Regions from separate parts of the Streptococcus sp. BS35b genome, predicted to be linked through region 2. Evidence: predicted binding sites of a transcription regulator. Region 2 holds the regulator's gene; each other region holds the start of a gene.

Region 1 (6,658 bases), on a different contig from region 2:
GGTATATCAACCGTGGGGAAATTAGCGACTTTGACCAATACCATCTCGAAAATCAACCCAAAGATGGGATGGGGCTCTGTATTCCCTATAGTAGTGGACCAAAACCCATCTACCGAGCCCAGGTTGGAAAAACGGTCTATCAAAACCTTATCAATCAATCCACAGACTATGTTTATATCACGACTCCCTATCTGATCGCTGACTATGATCTAACTGAAAGTATCAAAAATGCGGCTCTGAGAGGGGTAGATGTGCGAATTGTGACTCCTTGTATCCCAGATAAGAAGGTTATTCAGTTAGTTACTCGGGGAGCCTATCCAGATTTGTTATCTGCAGGAGTTCGTATTTATGAGTACAGCCCGGGCTTCCTTCATAGCAAGCAAATGCTTGTTGATGGAGAGGCAGCTACTGTGGGGACGATTAATTTTGACTATCGGAGTTTGCTTCATCACTATGAAAATGCCGTCTTGCTTTATAGAACGCAGTCCATCATCGATATTGAAAGGGACTTTGAAGAGATTTTTAAAGTTTCTCAAGAAATTTATCCCCACACCATCAAAACAAGCTGGTATCAAAGCCTGATCAAGGAAATTGTCCAGTTGTTTGCGCCTATGCTTTAACTATCCATCAAGATCTAGCCCAAGGCTGGATCTTATTTTTTTCTTCTTACGAATAGATAAGTAAAGGAGAGAACCATGCTTAATCTAGAAGATGATGATTTTATCAGAGAGTATAGAAATAGTCGATTTCACCGTTTTCGTGAAATCGAACGCTTTGCGATTTTGGATAAGAAATTCAGCAAATATCAATCCCAAGCTGACATTCCTGTAAGATTTTGATATACTAAAACAGATAAACTTAGAGGAGAAATTGAATGAACGTATACGGGAAAATAGATGAGAAACAAGAAGAATCTCATTACCAAGACTGGTCAGTACCAGAAAAACGAGAAGGAGCTCCCATTCCCTTTTTTAGTATTTTGCTTTGGAGTTTAGTGGCCACAGCCATTTCGGTTGCCCTGCCTATTATTTTTGGTGTAGTCAGTCCGCAACAAACTCAGGATCTCTATACCGGTTGGGCCTTGCATCAAAACGGTCAAATGTATACAGATTACTTTGGAACGAATGGATTGCTCTATTACTTGCTAACCTATCTTTCTCTAGGAAGTATTCTGCTTGCTTTGGTTGAGTGGTTGGCCTTGTTTGGAGCAGGAGTTTTTCTTTTTAAGGCTGCGGATACTCTTGCCGGCCAAGAAAAGGAAGCGAAGCGAGTTGTCTTTATTTTATACTTGCTTGTAGCAGGCCTCGCTTTTGGTGGTGGTTATGCTCTCTTGCTAGCCCTACCTTTCCTATTTTATTCATTGAGTATCGTTACAAATTATCTAGCTTTTCCAAAGGATGACAAAGGATTTGTACGAGTGGGGATGAGCCTTGCTCTCGCTTTCTTCCTTGCGCCAATCCCAACCGCCTTGTTTGCAGCTGTACTGGCCTTGGGCATCATCGGCTTTAATCTAGGCAAAGGTCACTTTGTTCATGGTCTATATCAGTTCTTTGCGTCAGCGCTGGGATTTTCACTCTTATTCTATCCTTTAGGCTACTATACAGTGTGGACAGGTAGTTTTGGGGATGCCATTAGCCAGACCTTGTATCCGGTAAATACTCTTAGCCTCTTTTCAAATGCGCATTTGCTTGAAAATACAGCCTTCTACGGCTTACTTGCCATTGGGCTAGGTTCCCTTACTTTACTCTTTTCTGGTTTGTTCCAGTCAAAACCAGCTAAGCAGTATTCCCTATCAATTGCTGCTAGTTTGGGCTTATTGCTTTCTTTGGGGCTCTTGATTTTCTCAAAAGAACCTGTCAACGGTACTCATCTCGTTGCTCTCCTTCCCTTCTTGACCCTACTCCTTCTGACAGGGATTAAAGAAAATGTTTCTGAGGGAGGCGGTCGTCGTAGAAGAAGACGTGAGAATAAAGCCTCTTTCCTCAAAGGAAATTTCTATCTACCACTGATTGCCCTTGTCTACCTCATTGTTCTCCCTATCGCGAGTCGCTACCTTTCGCACCCGGTGACTTATCAGGAGAGAGAGCGACTTGCTAGCGTAGTCAAACAACAAACGAGTTCTGAAGATCGTGTCTATGCATGGGATGATCGTCCAGATTTCTATCGTACAAGCGAACGCTTGGCACCGACCTCTCTAGTGACGCCAACACTTTATACTGCAAGTGACGAAAATAAAACCAAACTGATGAATGACCTGAAAGAGAATGAACCGAAGATGATTATGGTCAATCAAAAAGTTGCCTTGTGGTCAGATGTAGAGAGCTGGCTCAGTGAAAACTATGAGCTTGTTCAGACAGATACTAGCGAGTTGAAGCTTTATAAATTCAAATAACAAAATCAATATCTTGTGGAATTTTAAAAATTTTAGGATTTTTAACACAAGATATTGATTTTTATTTTTAGAGTGGTATAATACTTCATAGAACAACATTTTAGAAAAGAGCATGGATATGATTGTATTAGAAGAAAAGCTTGCAACCGTTCCCACCTTGTTCGTTGAAAAACGAGATGGTAGACGTGTAGTATTTGATGTAGACAAGATTGACAAGGCTCTCCACAAGGCGTCGGAAAAGGTTATGGACGTCACGCCTCTAGTAGAAAAACGCCTAAATGGTCTAGTTGAAAGAATCGTTACCGAAATTCACAGTCGTTTCCCTAAAGGTGTGAAGATTTATGAGATTCAGAATATCGTAGAACATGAACTTCTCGAAGCCAAAGAATATGCCTTGGCTGAAGAGTATATCACTTATCGGACACAGAGGGATTTTGAGCGCTCAAAAGCGACAGATATCAACTTTAGCATTCATAAACTTCTCAATAAAGATCAAGCAGTTGTCAATGAAAATGCCAATAAAGACAGCGATGTCTTCAACACTCAACGTGATTTGACAGCAGGGATTGTAGGGAAATCAATCGGATTGCAAATGCTTCCTAAGCATGTAGCCAATGCTCACCAAAAAGGGGATATCCACTATCATGACTTGGACTACAGCCCCTATACACCTATGACCAACTGCTGTTTGATTGATTTTAAAGGCATGTTGGAAAATGGCTTTAAAATTGGTAATGCAGAGGTAGAGAGTCCCAAGTCTATTCAAACTGCAACCGCTCAGATTTCACAAATCATCGCCAACGTTGCTTCTAGCCAGTACGGGGGCTGCTCAGCTGACCGTATCGATGAAGTCTTGGCACCTTATGCAGAGAAGAATTATCAAAAGCACCTCAAGGATGCGGAAGAGTGGGTCTTGCCTGAAAAACGGGATGATTATGCTTGGAAGAAAACTCAAAAAGACATCTATGATGCCATGCAATCTCTTGAGTATGAAATCAACACCCTCTTCACTTCAAATGGACAAACACCTTTTACTTCACTAGGTTTTGGTCTAGGAACTAGTCGTTTTGAACGGGAAATTCAAAAAGCTATCTTGACCATTCGTATCAAGGGTCTTGGCTCAGAACACCGCACAGCCATCTTCCCTAAACTCATCTTTACGCTTAAAAGAGGCCTTAACTTGGAAGAAGGGACTCCAAACTATGACATCAAACAGTTGGCTCTCGAGTGTGCAACCAAACGGATGTACCCAGATGTCTTATCCTATGATAAGATTATCGAACTGACTGGTTCTTTCAAGGTTCCTATGGGTTGTCGCTCCTTCCTCCAAGGCTGGAAAGATGAAAATGGTGTTGAGGTCAATTCAGGTCGGATGAATCTAGGTGTTGTGACGGTCAACCTTCCTCGCATTGCCCTTGAGTCTGAGGGCGACATGAATAAGTTCTGGGAAATCTTCAACGAGCGGATGAACATCGCAGAAGATGCTCTAGTTTACCGTGTTGAACGGACCAAGGAAGCAACACCAGCAAACGCCCCCATTCTCTATCAGTACGGGGCCTTCGGACGCCGTCTTGGAAAAGACGAGAGCGTTGATCAGCTCTTTAAGAATCGTCGTGCGACAGTTTCGCTGGGCTACATTGGTTTGTACGAGGTAGCGACAGTCTTCTTTGGAAATAGCTGGGAACACAATCCAGAAGCCAAGGAATTCACGCTGGATATCATTCGCGATATGAAACGTCGGGTAGAAGAGTGGTCTGACCAATATGGCTATCATTTCTCTATCTACTCAACACCGTCTGAAAGCTTGACAGATCGCTTCTGTCGCTTGGATACAGAAAAGTTCGGTTCTATTCCTGATATTACAGACAAGGAATACTACACCAACTCGTTCCACTATGATGTTCGTAAAAATCCAACGCCGTTTGAAAAATTGGACTTTGAGAAGGCTTATCCAGAAGCAGGTGCAACAGGTGGTTTCATCCACTACTGTGAGTATCCAGTTCTCCAACAAAATCCAAAAGCCTTGGAAGCTGTCTGGGACTACGCCTATGATCGTGTAGGGTATCTAGGGACCAATACTCCGATTGATCATTGTTATAAGTGTGACTTTGAAGGGGATTTTGAACCAACTGAGAGAGGATTTGCTTGTCCCAACTGTGGCAATAGCGACCCTAAAACAGTAGACGTGGTCAAACGTACGTGTGGTTATCTGGGGAATCCTCAAGCGCGTCCGATGGTTAATGGACGCCACAAGGAAATCGCTGCGCGTGTCAAACACATGAATGGTTCAACCATTAAAACAGCCGGACATGAAGTAACAAATTAGAAGGAAATGGAATGGGGAAATACCAATTAGACGATAAGGGACGTGCACAAGTGACCCGTTATCACGAGAAACATTCGAAAGGTGGAACAGGTAAAAAAGAACGCTTGCTCAATCTTAGAGAACAGTTTTTAAACAAGAACAAGAAAAAATAAAAGTGAGAGTCCGCTCTCGCTTTTCTCTTAGCAGGAGGTAAGGATGGAACTACGCAGACCAACATTGGCAGATAAAGAAACAGTTTTAGAGATGATGGCAGAGTTTGAACAGACTCAATCAGCCCACGATGGTGGGTTTTGGAACGCCAACAATTTTGTTTATGAAGAGTGGCTAGAAGAAAATCTTCAAGCGGAAGCGGGACTCAATATTCCTGAAAACTGGGTTCCTGCTATCCAGCTGGTTAGTTTTGACGTAGCAGGCCAAGCTCTTGGCTTTCTCAACCTTCGTCTCCGATTAAATGACTACTTACTAGAAAATGGGGGCCATATTGGCTACTCCATTCGTCCATCTGAAAGAGGTAAGGGTTATGCGAAAGAATCCCTCCGACAAGGTCTACAAGTTGCTAAGGGAAAGAATATCAAACGAGCTCTGGTAACTTGTAGCACAGAAAATCCTGCCAGCCGAGCTGTTATCTTAGCTAATGGTGGTGTCTATGAGGATGTTCGAAACGGAACGGAGCGCTACTGGGTTGATGTCGATTAAGGAGGAAGCATGGAGCTAAGACGACCAACTTTGGAAGATAAAGAAGCGATATTAGAGATGATTGCGGAGTTCGATGCAGCAAAATCCTATATGCACGGTGGCATGGGCTCCGCTTGGAAGCGAGCAAAGGATTATGAGGATTGTTTAAAGATTGTAGAGCAGCAAGAGGATGCTGCCAACCTGCCAGTAGGCTGGGTTCCTGCAATCAAATTTTTATCCTTTGGTGAGACTGGCTTGCCTTTGGGATTTTTAGCCCTGCGCTTGTCCTTGAATGACAAATTATTTGTGGAAGGCGGTCATATTGGCTATTCTATCCGTCCCAGTCAACGAGGCAAAGGATATGGGAAGGAGCAGTTGAGATTAGGACTAGCAGAGGCTCGAAAGCAAGGATTGGAACGAGTGCTGATTACCTGCGATGAAGACAACGAAGCCAGCCGCCGCACGATTCTCTCCGCTGGCGGTGTTTACGAAAATACAATCGATAGAAGTCAGCGCTATTGGATAGATTTGGAGTAGAAGGATGACATGGAATACACCAAAACCTGGTGAATGGAAAAGCGAGGAACTTAGTAAAGGGCGGATCATTGATTATAAGGCCTTTAACTTTGTCGATGGAGAAGGTGTGCGCAACTCTCTCTATGTATCAGGCTGTATGTTTCACTGCGAGGGGTGCTATAATGTTGCGACTTGGTCTTTCAACGCAGGCATTCCCTATACGCCAGAGTTAGAAGAACAGATCATGGAAGATCTCGCTCAACCTTATGTTCAAGGCTTGACCCTGCTGGGAGGGGAACCCTTTCTTAATACAGGCATTCTCTTGCCCCTCGTTAAACGCATTCGAAAGGAATTGCCAGACAAAGACATCTGGTCTTGGACGGGCTACACGTGGGAAGAAATGATGCTGGAGACTCCAGACAAATTGGAACTCTTGTCGCTGATTGACATCCTTGTCGATGGACGGTATGATAAAAGCAAGCGCAATCTCATGCTCCAGTTTCGAGGTTCTTCCAATCAACGGATTATTGATGTGCAAAAATCTCTCAAAAGTGGGCAAGTGGTGATTTGGGACAAGCTTAATGACGGAAAAGAAAGCTATGAGCAGGTGAAGAGAGAATGAAGAAAAAAGACCTGATAGAACAACTGGTTTCAGAGATCGAAACGGGAAGAATTAGGACGCTAGGAATCTATGGTCATGGGGCTTCAGGTAAATCAACCTTTGCACAGGAATTGTACAAAGTTTTAGA
Region 2 (6,658 bases):
GCTGTTTCATTGGCTACAGTCTCGATTGTTTCTCCATCTAGGCTTTTCACAACGTAAACACCCATCTGGAATTTTTCTGATTTTTTACTATTTACATTATTCAATTCCCGAATCTGACTTATAGTCTCATCCGTTAAATAATGATCCGGGTCATAGATCCCGTACTCAGGTTTTTCAGGTGCTGTGAATGCTGACAAGAAGAGAAAGACCATCAGCAACCCAAGCAAGCGAACCAACAAACTATTTTTAAATAATCTGCTTCTTTTCATAATAACCTCCCTGATAAAGGAAAATTGATTGAAGGAATTATAGCATTTTGATTTTTACAAAGAAAGTGCATTTTCATTACAAATAGATTACAAAAGCTAGGAAAATGATTGAAATTTGATGACAGATTCTCCTCCAATTTGATAGGTTATTTTCTCCCTTTTTAGATAGAAAAAAAGAAGACTATGAAGTCTTCTTTTAAGTTATTCTTATTGGAAAATAAGCAAGGGTTACTTGCGTTTTCTTGCAATCAAGTGAATCGGTGTTCCTTCAAAGACGAAGGCCTTGCGGATTTGATTTTCCAAGAAACGCAGGTAAGAGAAGTGCATGAGTTCTTCTTCATTGACAAAGATGACAAAGGTTGGAGGCTTGGTTGCCACTTGGGTTGCGTAGAAGATCTTGAGGCGTTTTCCTTTGTCTGTCGGTGTTGGATTGATAGCAATGGCATCCATAATGACATCGTTCAAGACCGCTGATGGAATTCGGGTGTTTTGGCTTTCACTGATTTGCTTAATCATCTCAGGCAGTTTATGTAGACGTTGCTTGGTAAGAGCGGATACAAAGACAATCGGTGCGTAAGGCAGGTATTGGAACTGCTCACGGATATCTTCTTCCCAGTTTTTCATGGTGTGGTTGTCTTTCTCAAGGGTATCCCACTTGTTGACCACGATGATCATTCCTTTACCCGCTTCGTGGGCGAAACCTGCGATACGCTTGTCGTATTCACGGATACCTTCTTCGGCATTGAGGACCATCAAGACAACATCGGAACGGTCAATGGCACGCATAGCACGCATGACAGAGTATTTCTCTGTATTTTCATAGACCTTACCAGACTTACGCATACCAGCTGTATCAATCATGGTAAACTCTTGACCATCCGCATCTGTAAAATGGGTATCAATGGCATCGCGCGTTGTCCCAGCTACTGGACTGGCAATCACGCGGTCTTCTCCCAAAATGGCGTTGATCAAACTTGATTTTCCAACGTTTGGACGGCCAATCAAGCTGAATTTGATCACGTCTGGATTTTCTTCTTCAACTTCATTTGGTAGATTTTCCACGATGGCATCCAGCACATCACCGGTACCGATACCGTGGACAGACGAAATTGGCAACGGTTCGCCCAATCCTAGCGCATAGAAATCAAAAATATCATTTCGCATTTCTGGGTTGTCAACCTTGTTAACGGCAAGGATAACAGGTTTATGGGTTTTATAGAGTTTGCGAGCTACGTACTCGTCCGCATCTGTGATTCCTTCTTTCCCAGACACCACAAAGACGATGACATCAGCTTCTTCCATAGCGATTTCTGCTTGGTGCCTGATTTGCTCCATAAAGGGAGCATCGACATCGTCAATCCCTCCCGTATCAATCATACTAAAGGAACGATTGAGCCACTCACCCGTTGCATAGATACGGTCACGTGTCACACCCTCGACATCTTCTACGATTGAGATTCGCTCACCAGCGATCCGATTAAATAGGGTCGATTTCCCAACATTGGGACGTCCCACAATGGCAATAGTTGGTAAGGCCATGTTTTCTCACTTTCTACAATAACTTTTTCTGTTCTAGATTTTTTCGAGTTGAACGAGGTTCGGCTTGACCAAACTGCTCTGCTAAACGCTGACTCCAAGAGGTCGTCGCACGCGCACCAGCATAGTCTGCCTGTACTTGGTCATAGTCCAAAATCGCTTCAACTGGCTGTTCCTGGTATTCTTCCTCAAATACCACTTGGCTCAAAGGCAGTCTCGGTTTGACATCATGTTGTTGATTTGGTACGCCAAGGGCAATCCCAAAAACAGGGTAGGTATAGTCAGGCAGGTTAAAAAGCGCTGCCACTTCTTCCGACTTGTAACGGACTAAACCAATGATAACACCACCATATCCCAGACTCTCTGCTGCAAGCAAGGTGTTTTGACCAGCAAGCGCAGCATCCACAGACGTGATAAGGAGACCTTCCACTCCTTGAGGTTGGAAAGTGCCCGTATGAAGACTTGCTCCCTTTTCAGCTCGGTTCAAGTCGCCGACAAAGAGCAAAAAGGCAGCTGACTGGCGAATAGCTTCCTGAGGAACCAGTTCATATAGTGCATCTTTTTTCTCTTGACTGCACACAAGAATCACAGAGTAGGATTGGAAATTTTTCCAGGACGACGCCATTTGTCCAGCAGTCAAAATCTCTTCCAAGTCTGCCTGAGGAATCTCTTGCTCCTTAAAGCGACGAACCGAAGTATGAGCTTTCATCAGTTTAATGGTTTCTGTCATCGGCGATTTTCTCCTTCTAGTCTTGTCTCCTCAGCCAAATAACGGATTCGTTCCATGACCCGTCTAGCTTCCCAAGTCTCGTCATTTCCATTCTTTCCTTTGGCAAAATGTTTTTCCAAATCTTGGAAATTAAAGTTAGAAGTAAAGAAGGTTGGCAAATCTTCCTGCATGCGGTACTGAAGAATGACTTGGAGAATCTCATCACGTACCCAAGGTGTCGACTGCTCTGCTCCAATATCATCTAAGACTAAGACCTCAGCTAACTTGATGTCATCCACCAAGGTCTTCACAGTTCCTTCACCGATGGCATTTTTCACATCAATGACAAAGCTTGGATAGTGGATAATGGTCGTTGATGCCCCACGCTTTTCAGATAGGTCATGAGCTAAAGCTGCCATCATGAAACTCTTTCCAACACCAAAATCTCCGTAAAGATAGAGTCCTTTTCGGATGCTTGGGTAAAGGTCAACAAAGGAATAGAGTCTCTCAAAAATCGGCAACCGTCCTAGATCATCCAGGTCAATCTGAGCCAACTTCGCTTTCTTGAGACTTGCTGGTAGATTGATCAACTTAAGACGATTCTTAATTGCAGCCTCTTTTTCTGCCGCGATTAGTTCTGGTGTTTCTTCATAAGACACATCCGCATATCCGTGATTCATAACCAAGATGGGCTTGTAGCCACGCGCTATATAGTCCGCATCCCCACGAAGAAACTTATCCCGTTCTGTGATATATTGATTGAACTTGGAGATGCTACGATTTAACTCCTCTTGACTGAGGGATTCTTTCTGGATAAAAGCCGCCACATCTGGGTCTTTCATGATCTGCTGGACTAGGTCCTGATACTGAAAACGACTCGTCTGACGTTTGATAACGTCACCAACACTTTCCATCTAGTCTCCTCCTTCTTCTAATCGGGCTAACATTTCTTGTTTTTTACGTTCTAGTTCCAGACGAGTTTCTTCGCTGGTTTGATTTTTATATTCTGGGTTACTCCACTTGGGAACATTTGTCTTAGTCGAGCTAGTTTTCGATTTTTGGTCTTCATGGCCTTTTTGCTGACGCTCTCGAATCCGAAGCACAGCCTCTTCTGCTGTCCGAATTTTTTGATAAGCATAGTCATTTGCGACCTTCATGGCATATTTCTCATTGACATTAGCCGAATCAACCTTGTTAAAGGTTAGAAGCAAGACGATATTGATGACTTCATCCAACAAACCTAAAGACGCCATCTGGTGAAGGAGTTCTCGCTCACTCTGAGTGATGTTTCCCTTACGCGTTTGCTTGATTTCCGCTAAAAATTGTAGAGGAGTTTTATTTTTGGCTTCCCTGATAATGGTCATTTCTTTGGGGCTAAAGTCAGAAGTCGCTGGTTTTTGTGCTATTTTTTCACGCATGCGTTTGACTGAAATAACCTGAGCCACAGCTGTCGTCTTGGCTAATTGATAGGTTTCAAACCAGGTCCATTTTTTTTCATCTGCAATGGCAAACAATTCCAAAACATCCGTCTGCTCGTTTTCAAAACGCATACCATCTCGAGCCATCAGGCGCTGAAAATGTTCCAAATCAAAATCGTTTTTTAACTTGCTTTTTGACTCGGTTGGTGTCACTTCTTCAGTCAGGGTTGGAAAGACTTGGCTCAAAGAAACCGAGAGTGCTTCTCCCTCACTTGGAGCCTGCTTCATAGCAGAAACAGCTGTATCCCCAATCTTTTTCTCTAATAATCTGCTATAGACAGAATGGCTTAAAAATTCCTGACTGGAGAGGGGAGGATGAAGCTGTAATTCATAGGTTTCTCCCCTTTGATAAAGGGTCAACAAATCCAAAGCAGATAAGATTTTAAAGGATTGGAGCAAGGTCGGCATGCCAAAGTTTAAGTGGTTGAGGATATGGGAAAAGAGGTGTTCCTTTTGCCCACCATCCCAAAAGGTAATGGCGTATAGATAGAGGCTCAGTGCCTCCTGACCGATAATCGGGAGGTAGCACTGCACCAGAGAAGAGGTATCTTGCGACACCCGATTATTCTTTAGAAAAGAAAAACGGTCATTTGGCTTCATCTATTTTTCCTTTTTCTTCTTAGAGGACTGGGTAATTTGCTGGAGCAGACTCTCCAACTCACTCACATCCTTAAAGCTACGGTAAACACTGGCAAAACGAACATAGGTAATCTCATCCAGCTCCGCCAATTCTTCCATGACTAAAGACCCAATATATTCACTTTGGATCTCATTCTCACTGCGACTACGGAGTTTTTGCTCAATACGATTGACCACCATGTTGATTTCATCACTTGACACAGGACGCTTCTGGGCTGAGCGGATAATCCCATTAAAGATTTTATCTCGCGAAAACTGTTCTCGCGTACCGTCTTTTTTGACGACAACCAGCGTTCTTTCTTCTACTCGTTCATAGGTTGTAAAACGATGCTGACACTCGTCGCACTCACGTCTTCGACGGATGGTATTTCCTTCTTCGGCTTGTCGACTATCAACAACACTAGACTTGGTAGCCCCACATTTTGGACAACGCATGCATTTCCCTCCTTGTCGTTTTCTTTTCATTATACCATTTTTTGAGCAATTCCCAAAACAATTCTTATTTTTACTTGACAAGTTTTTTGTTTTATTGTATTATTTAATTAGAACAATAAAGATAAAGAAAGGAGACTATGATGTCCTGGTCATTTGATAATACAAAACCCATTTATTTACAGATTATGGAAAAAATTAAACTACAGATTGTTTCCCATAAACTGGAACCCAACCAACAGCTCCCTACCGTAAGAGAACTGGCGAGCGAGGCTGGGGTCAATCCCAATACCATTCAGCGCGCCTTGTCTGACCTTGAACGCGAAGGATTCGTTTATAGCAAACGAACAACTGGTCGTTTTGTCACCGAGGATTTGGACCTCATCGTTCAGTCCCGCAAACAACTTTCCGAGGAGCAACTGCAACACTTCGTCTCTTGCATGCTTCAATTTGGCTACAAAAAAGAAGAACTGCCAAATGTATTAAGCGACTATATTAAAGGAGTTTAAGACTATGACACTACTAGCACTTGAAAATGTATCAAAATCATATGGAGCAACTGCGGCACTTGACAATATCTCACTAGAGATCTCAGCTGGAAAGATTGTCGGTCTCCTTGGACCAAACGGATCCGGGAAAACAACCTTAATCAAACTGATCAATGGCCTCCTTCAGCCAGATAAAGGACGTGTCCTCATTAACGGACAGGATCCAAGTCCTGCTACCAAGGCGATCGTCTCTTATCTACCAGACACAACTTATCTCAATGAGCAAATGAAGGTCAAGGAAGCCCTAACCTACTTCAAGACCTTCTATCAGGATTTCAATCTTGAACGCGCCCAACATCTGCTTGCAGACCTTGGCATTGATGAAAATAGTCGCTTAAAGAAATTATCAAAAGGAAACAAGGAAAAGGTCCAACTAATCCTCGTTATGAGCCGTGAAGCCCGCCTCTACGTTCTGGACGAACCAATCGGAGGTGTGGATCCAGCTGCTCGTGATTATATCCTCAATACCATCATCAACAACTATTCCCCAACTTCTACGGTCCTGATTTCAACCCACTTGATTTCAGATATTGAGCCAATCTTGGATGAGATTATCTTCCTCAAAGACGGAAAAGTCGTTCGCCAAGGAAATGTTGATGATATTCGTTACGAGTCAGGTGAATCAATTGACCAGCTCTTCCGCCAGGAATTTAAAGCCTAAGCAAAGGAGATTATTATGTTTTGGAATCTAGTTCGTTATGAATTTAAGAATGTCAATAAATGGTATTTAGCGCTCTATGGAGCTGTGCTTGCAATTTCAGTTTTGATTGGAGCTTTTCTTGGTAGCCTTAGCCAGAGTTACAATTCTAACAATGCTGTTTATTTCATCTTCTTTTTGGTACTAGTCTTTGGAGGACTTAGCGTCACTCTTTGGATTGCAACAATCTTTTTAATCATCCGAAGATTCAAGGGGAGTGTTTATGACCGCCAAGGGTATTTGACCCTGACCTTGCCTGTCTCTGAGCACCAAATCATCATCGCAAAACTTTTAGGTGGTCTTGTCTGGTCCATCTTAAGCTATATCGTCTTTATCTTGAGTGTATTGAT
Region 3 (6,658 bases), on a different contig from region 2:
CCTCATGTGGCGTACGGATGTCTGCGCGAAGCGCTTGAACCCCTGTTTCAGATTGCATGGTATCCAAAAGGGTCAAACCACCAAAGACTTTTCCAACCAAGTCTTTTTCTTTGTTTGATAGTTTTCTCCAGTCGTCTAGGTCATTTGACAAGGGGATACGCGTATCGAGCCAGAATTGCTCTGTCAGCTTTTCCCAAGTTGATTTGTCGATGACATCTTCGATGGCATTCCAGTTAATGGCTTTGTAGTAAGTTTCCATTTGAAATCTCTTTCTGTATGTAATAATGCGATTGTCGAATCATCTCTATTTTATCATAGTCTGAGAAGAGTATCGCACAAAAAGTCGGAAGCCCGACTTTTTAGTTTTTCATAGTATTTAAGATACTTATCAAGTTTTTTCTGGTGAGTAACTTAATCAGTAGTCTGAGAAAATGTGGTTGCCTCAGATAAAAATTAAATCACACAGCTTTCACATTGGTTAGCACCGACTTCTCCACCGTCGTCTGTAAAGGTACGGACGTAGTAGATAGACTTGATACCCTTGTTAAAGGCATAGTTACGGAGGATAGATAGGTCACGTGTCGTTTGTTTGTTTTCTTTCTTCCATTCGTAAAGACCTTTTGGAATGTCGCTACGCATGAAGAGAGTGAGTGAAAGTCCTTGGTCCACGTGCTCAGTCGCAGCAGCATAAACATCAATCACCTTGCGCATATCCATGTCATAAGCAGAAGTGTAGTAAGGGATAGTATCTGTTGACAAGCCTGCAGCGGGATAGTATATTTTACCGATTTTCTTCTCTTGACGTTCTTCGATACGTTGTGTAATCGGGTGGATAGAAGCAGAAACGTCGTTGATGTAGCTGATAGAACCATTTGGAGCAACAGCTAGACGGTTTTGGTGGTAAAGTCCATCTGCTTGAACCTTTTCGCGAAGTTCAGCCCAATCAGCAGAACTCGGAATAAAGACGTCTTTGAAGAGTTCTTTAACACGGTCTGATTTTGGAACAAATTCGCCAGTTACATACTTGTCAAAGTAGCTTCCGTTAGCATAGTCTGATTTTTCAAAGTTGTGGAAGGTGATGCCACGTTCGCGCGCGATATTGTTTGACTCAACCAAGGTCCAGTAGTTCATAAGCATAAAGTAGATGCTTGTAAATTCAATTGACTCAGGTGATCCGTACTCAATCAGTTGTTGGGCAAGGTAGCTATGAAGCCCCATGGCACCAAGACCAAAGGTGTGAGCTAAACTGTTTCCGTGGTCGATAGTAGGAACAGCTACGATGTGTGAACTATCTGTAACGAAAGTTAAAGCACGAACCATCGCACGGATAGAACGACCAAAGTCAGGTGAAGTCATCATGTTGACCACGTTGGTTGATCCAAGGTTACATGAAACGTCCGTTCCCATTTGAAGGAATTCTTGAGCATCGTTGATTAAGCTTGGTTCTTGAACTTGAAGAATCTCAGAACACAAGTTACTCATGATAATCTTACCATCTACTGGGTTCGCACGGTTGGCTGTATCAATGTTGACTACATAAGGGTAACCAGATTCTTGTTGCAATTTAGAGATTTCAGTTTCCAAATCACGCGCCTTGATTTTTGTCTTGCGGATATTTGGATTTGCGACTAATTCATCGTATTTTTCAGTGATGTCGATGTAGTTGAATGGTACACCGTACTCAAGCTCTACAGAGTAAGGGCTAAAGAGATACATTTCTTCATTTTTACGAGCTAATTCGTAGAATTTATCTGGTACCACAACTCCAAGTGAGAGGGTCTTAACACGAACCTTTTCATCGGCATTTTCTTTCTTAGTTGAAAGGAAAGCGATGATATCTGGGTGAAAGACGTTGAGGTAGACAACCCCGGCACCTTGACGTTGCCCGAGTTGGTTTGAGTAAGAGAAGCTGTCTTCAAAAAGCTTCATAACTGGTACGACACCAGAAGCAGCACCTTCATAACCTTTGATAGGAGCTCCAGCTTCACGAAGGTTGCTGAGGGAAATTCCCACACCACCACCGATACGTGAAAGTTGAAGAGCAGAGTTGATAGAACGTCCGATAGAGTTCATGTCATCAGTTACTTGAATCAAGAAACAAGAGACCAACTCCCCACGACGAGCACGGCCTGCGTTCAAAAAGGAAGGAGTAGCTGGTTGGTAGCGTTGGTGGATGATTTCATTGGCAATATCAGTCGCGATCGCTTCATCCCCGTCAGCAAAGTAAAGTGCATTAAAGAAGACACGGTCTTCCATACTTTCAAGGTAATATTCACCGTCGTTAGTCTTCAAGGCGTACTGGTTGTAAAACTTATAGGCTGCCATGAATGATTTGAATTGGAAGTTTTGGTCTTTGATAAATTGATGCAATTCTTCCAAAAACTCTGGACGGTACTTCTTGAGAAATGCAGTTTCAATATAGTTATGTTCAATAAGGTAGTTGATTTTATCAGTAATTGAATCAAAAACCATAGTGTTTGGAATTACATTTTCTTTAAAGAAGGCATCCAAGGCTTCTTTATCTTTATGAAGCATGATTTGTCCATTGACAGGACGGTTGATTTCGTTATTGAGACGGAAGTAAGTCACGTCCTCAAGATGTTTTAATCCCATAAAATTTCCTTTATCTAATTACAAAAGAAAGGCCTCTAAGTTAGCCCTAGAAGCAATCTCTTCTGGATGATGTACTAAGATTATGCTAATTGTTTCAGTTTTCCTGGTTGGAAACCTGAAAAGACTTCAGTTGGTGTTTGGATAACAGGAGCAGCGCTGAAACCAAGCTCTTTAACTTGATCTATGTACTCTGGTTGCTCGTCGAGATTGATCTCACGATAAGCGACATTGTTGCTGTCCAAGAAACGTTTGGTCATCTTACATTGGACGCAGTTATTTTTAGAATAAACGGTTACCATTTTCGTAACTCCTCTTTCAAAATAGATTACTTTCTTAGTATATCAGAAAAAAAAACTTTGTCAAACTTTTTAAACTAAATCTTGTGCTAAAAAGTTACAGTTTTGAAATCAAAACACAAGATATAGTGTTTTTTGAAACATAAATTTTGACTTCCGTTGAATTGTCAAACTTTCTCAAAATAAAAAAACTACATACTGTATATTGGCAATATAAATAGAAGATTTTCAGCAAGTTATCAGAAAGGAAAACGAAGAAAGTCCATAAAATACTTGAAAAATTATCTAGAAGGTGATATAATACAGTCTTGTAAGGGTTATCACATATAATCCAAATAAGAAACAATTAAAGGAGAGTCAAACTATGGCTTCTAAAGATTTCCACGTAGTGGCAGAAACAGGTATTCATGCACGTCCAGCAACATTGTTGGTTCAAACAGCTAGCAAATTTGCTTCAGATATCACTCTTGAGTACAAAGGTAAATCAGTAAACCTTAAATCAATCATGGGTGTTATGAGTCTTGGTGTTGGCCAAGGTGCTGATGTTACAATTTCAGCTGAAGGTGCAGATGCTGACGATGCAATCGCTGCAATCACTGAAACTATGGAAAAAGAAGGATTGGCATAAGGAAAATGACAGAAATGCTTAAAGGAATCGCAGCATCTGACGGTGTTGCAGTTGCAAAAGCATATCTACTCGTTCAACCGGATTTGTCATTTGAGACTGTTACAGTCGAAGATACAAACGCAGAAGAAGCTCGCCTTGATGCCGCTCTAAAAGCATCACAAGACGAGCTTTCTGTTATTCGTGAGAAAGCAGTAGGTACGCTCGGTGAAGAAGCAGCTCAAGTTTTTGACGCTCACTTAATGGTTCTTGCTGACCCAGAGATGATCAGCCAAATCAAGGAAACAATCCGTGCGAAGAAAGTGAATGCAGAAGCAGGTCTGAAAGAAGTGACAGACATGTTTATCACTATCTTTGAAGGCATGGAAGACAACCCATACATGCAAGAACGTGCAGCGGATATCCGCGACGTGACGAAGCGTGTATTGGCAAATCTCCTTGGTAAGAAATTGCCAAACCCAGCTTCTATCAATGAAGAAGTGATCGTGATTGCGCATGACTTGACTCCTTCAGATACAGCTCAATTGGACAAAAACTTTGTAAAAGCTTTTGTAACCAACATCGGTGGACGTACAAGCCACTCAGCTATCATGGCGCGTACACTTGAAATCGCGGCAGTATTGGGTACAAACAACATCACTGAAATTGTTAAAGATGGTGATATCCTTGCTGTTAACGGTATCACTGGTGAAGTGATTATCAACCCAACTGATGAGCAAGCGGCAGAATTCAAGGCTGCTGGTGAAGCTTATGCGAAGCAAAAAGCTGAATGGGCACTTTTGAAAGATGCTCAAACAGTGACTGCTGATGGTAAACACTTTGAATTGGCTGCTAATATCGGTACTCCAAAAGACGTTGAAGGTGTCAATGCCAACGGTGCCGAAGCTGTCGGTCTTTACCGTACAGAGTTCTTGTACATGGATTCTCAAGACTTCCCAACAGAAGACGAGCAGTATGAAGCTTACAAAGCCGTACTTGAAGGAATGAACGGTAAACCTGTTGTCGTTCGTACAATGGATATCGGTGGAGATAAGGAACTTCCTTACTTCGATATGCCTCACGAAATGAACCCATTCCTTGGATTCCGTGCCCTTCGTATCTCTATTTCTGAAACTGGAGATGCTATGTTCCGCACTCAAATCCGTGCCCTTCTTCGTGCGTCTGTACACGGTCAATTGCGTATCATGTTCCCAATGGTTGCGCTCTTGAAAGAATTCCGTGCAGCGAAAGCAGTCTTTGACGAAGAAAAAGCAAACCTTCTTGCTGAAGGTGTTGCAGTTGCGGATAATATCCAAGTTGGTATCATGATCGAGATTCCTGCAGCGGCTATGCTTGCAGACCAATTTGCTAAAGAAGTTGACTTCTTCTCAATTGGTACAAACGACTTGATCCAATACACAATGGCAGCAGACCGTATGAATGAGCAAGTTTCATACCTTTACCAACCATATAACCCATCAATCCTACGTTTGATTAACAACGTTATCAAAGCAGCTCACGCTGAAGGTAAATGGGCAGGTATGTGTGGTGAGATGGCTGGTGACCAAAAAGCTGTTCCACTTCTTGTCGGAATGGGCTTGGATGAGTTCTCTATGTCAGCAACATCTGTCCTTCGTACACGTAGCTTGATGAAGAAACTCGACACAGCTAAGATGGAAGAGTACGCAAACCGTGCCCTTACAGAATGCTCAACAATGGAAGAAGTTCTTGAACTTCAAAAAGAATACGTTGACTTTGATTAATTGAAAGGTCCTTGCAACTCAGTTGCAGGGATTTTTTGTTTTAAAAATTTGGTGATTGATTTTCAATATAGGATTCTCAAATCAGACTGTTCAGATAGAAGACAGTGTAGAAAACAAAAAAATCGTTAACTAGTTCATAAAATTCTTGACAAGTTGAATATTTAGGAGTAAACTATTAACCAGTTAACTTTTAGAGAGGAGTTTCTGCAATTTAGAAATGAATTGCAACTAGAAATATCAAAAAGAAAGAGAGTTTCGATGAAAATTAATAAAAAATACCTAGCAGGTTCTGCGGCAGCTTTAATTTTAAGTGTCTGTTCTTATGAGTTAGGACTGTATCAAGCTAGAATGGTCAAGGAAAATAACCGTGTGTCTTACGTTGATGGTAAACAAGCGGCACAAAAAACGGAGAATCTAACTCCTGATGAGGTTAGTAAAAAAGAAGGCATCAATGCCGAACAAATCGTCATCAAGATCACGGATCAAGGTTATGTGACTTCTCATGGGGATCATTATCATTACTATAATGGCAAGGTCCCTTATGACGCTATCATTAGTGAAGAGTTGCTGATGAAGGATCCAAACTATACACTCAAAGACGAAGATATTGTCAGTGAAATCAAGGGTGGTTATGTTATCAAGGTAGATGGAAAATACTATGTCTACCTTAGGGATGCCGCCCATGCAGATAATGTTCGTACAAAAGAAGAAATCAATCGACAAAAACAAGAGCATAGTCAGCATCGTGAAGGAGGAACTTCAGCAAACGATGGTGCGGTAGCCTTGGCACGTTCACAAGGACGCTATACCACAGATGATGGCTACATCTTTAATGCTTCTGATATCATTGAAGATACTGGTGATGCTTATATCGTTCCTCACGGCGACCATTACCATTATATTCCTAAGAGTGAGTTATCAGCCAGCGAATTGGCTGCTGCAGAAGCCTTCCTATCTGGTAGAAGTGGTCAATCAAATACGCCTACTTATCGCCGTACCAATGGCAACAGTGCTAGCAGTGATATAGATAGATGGACCCCATCCTATAATAATCAAGGTAGTGGCTATACGAACACGCCTAACAACAGTAACAGTAGCGACGATAGTCAAGCGAGTCAAAGTGATGAGGATATTGATGGCCTTCTGAAACAACTTTATAGTTTGCCACTCAGCCAACGACACGTAGAATCTGATGGCCTTGTCTTTGATCCAGCACAAATCACAAGTCGAACAGCTAGAGGTGTTGCAGTACCTCATGGGGACCATTACCATTTTATCCCTTATTCACAGATGTCTGAATTGGAAGAACGAATCGCTCGCGTCATCCCACTTCGCTATCGTTCGAACCATTGGGTGCCGGATTCAAGGCCAGCAGAACCAAA

The links. Region 2 encodes NrdR, which represses ribonucleotide reductase genes. Its sites were predicted from a motif close to ACACNATATATNGTGT; they were not measured.
Region 1: the regulator NrdR is predicted to act here: its motif matches at 2,437-2,452, upstream of nrdD (anaerobic ribonucleoside-triphosphate reductase).
Region 3: the regulator NrdR is predicted to act here: its motif matches at 3,026-3,041, upstream of nrdH (glutaredoxin-like protein NrdH).

Annotation. Positions count from the first base shown of each region.
Region 1 covers NZ_ALKH01000002.1:195,015-201,672, forward strand. Annotated here, with positions in the region: gene cls (cardiolipin synthase) at 1-620, shown strand, start outside; gene HMPREF1149_RS11485 (hypothetical protein) at 696-839, shown strand; gene HMPREF1149_RS05140 (hypothetical protein) at 875-2,392, shown strand; gene nrdD (anaerobic ribonucleoside-triphosphate reductase) at 2,511-4,718, shown strand; gene HMPREF1149_RS05150 (hypothetical protein) at 4,730-4,870, shown strand; gene HMPREF1149_RS05155 (GNAT family N-acetyltransferase) at 4,914-5,414, shown strand; gene HMPREF1149_RS05160 (GNAT family N-acetyltransferase) at 5,424-5,930, shown strand; gene nrdG (anaerobic ribonucleoside-triphosphate reductase activating protein) at 5,935-6,531, shown strand; gene HMPREF1149_RS05170 (uridine kinase family protein) at 6,528-6,658, shown strand, end outside.
Region 2 covers NZ_ALKH01000008.1:78,270-84,927, reverse strand. Annotated here, with positions in the region: gene HMPREF1149_RS07915 (TPM domain-containing protein) at 1-269, opposite strand, end outside; gene der (ribosome biogenesis GTPase Der) at 498-1,808, opposite strand; gene HMPREF1149_RS07905 (NADPH-dependent oxidoreductase) at 1,822-2,535, opposite strand; gene dnaI (primosomal protein DnaI) at 2,532-3,428, opposite strand; gene HMPREF1149_RS07895 (DnaD domain protein) at 3,429-4,592, opposite strand; gene nrdR (transcriptional regulator NrdR) at 4,593-5,066, opposite strand; gene HMPREF1149_RS07885 (GntR family transcriptional regulator) at 5,207-5,572, shown strand; gene HMPREF1149_RS07880 (ABC transporter ATP-binding protein) at 5,577-6,272, shown strand; gene HMPREF1149_RS07875 (ABC transporter permease) at 6,288-6,658, shown strand, end outside.
Region 3 covers NZ_ALKH01000001.1:244,818-251,475, reverse strand. Annotated here, with positions in the region: gene nrdF (class 1b ribonucleoside-diphosphate reductase subunit beta) at 1-259, opposite strand, end outside; gene nrdE (class 1b ribonucleoside-diphosphate reductase subunit alpha) at 454-2,613, opposite strand; gene nrdH (glutaredoxin-like protein NrdH) at 2,694-2,912, opposite strand; gene HMPREF1149_RS03405 (phosphocarrier protein HPr) at 3,274-3,537, shown strand; gene ptsP (phosphoenolpyruvate--protein phosphotransferase) at 3,543-5,276, shown strand; gene HMPREF1149_RS03395 (pneumococcal-type histidine triad protein) at 5,535-6,658, shown strand, end outside.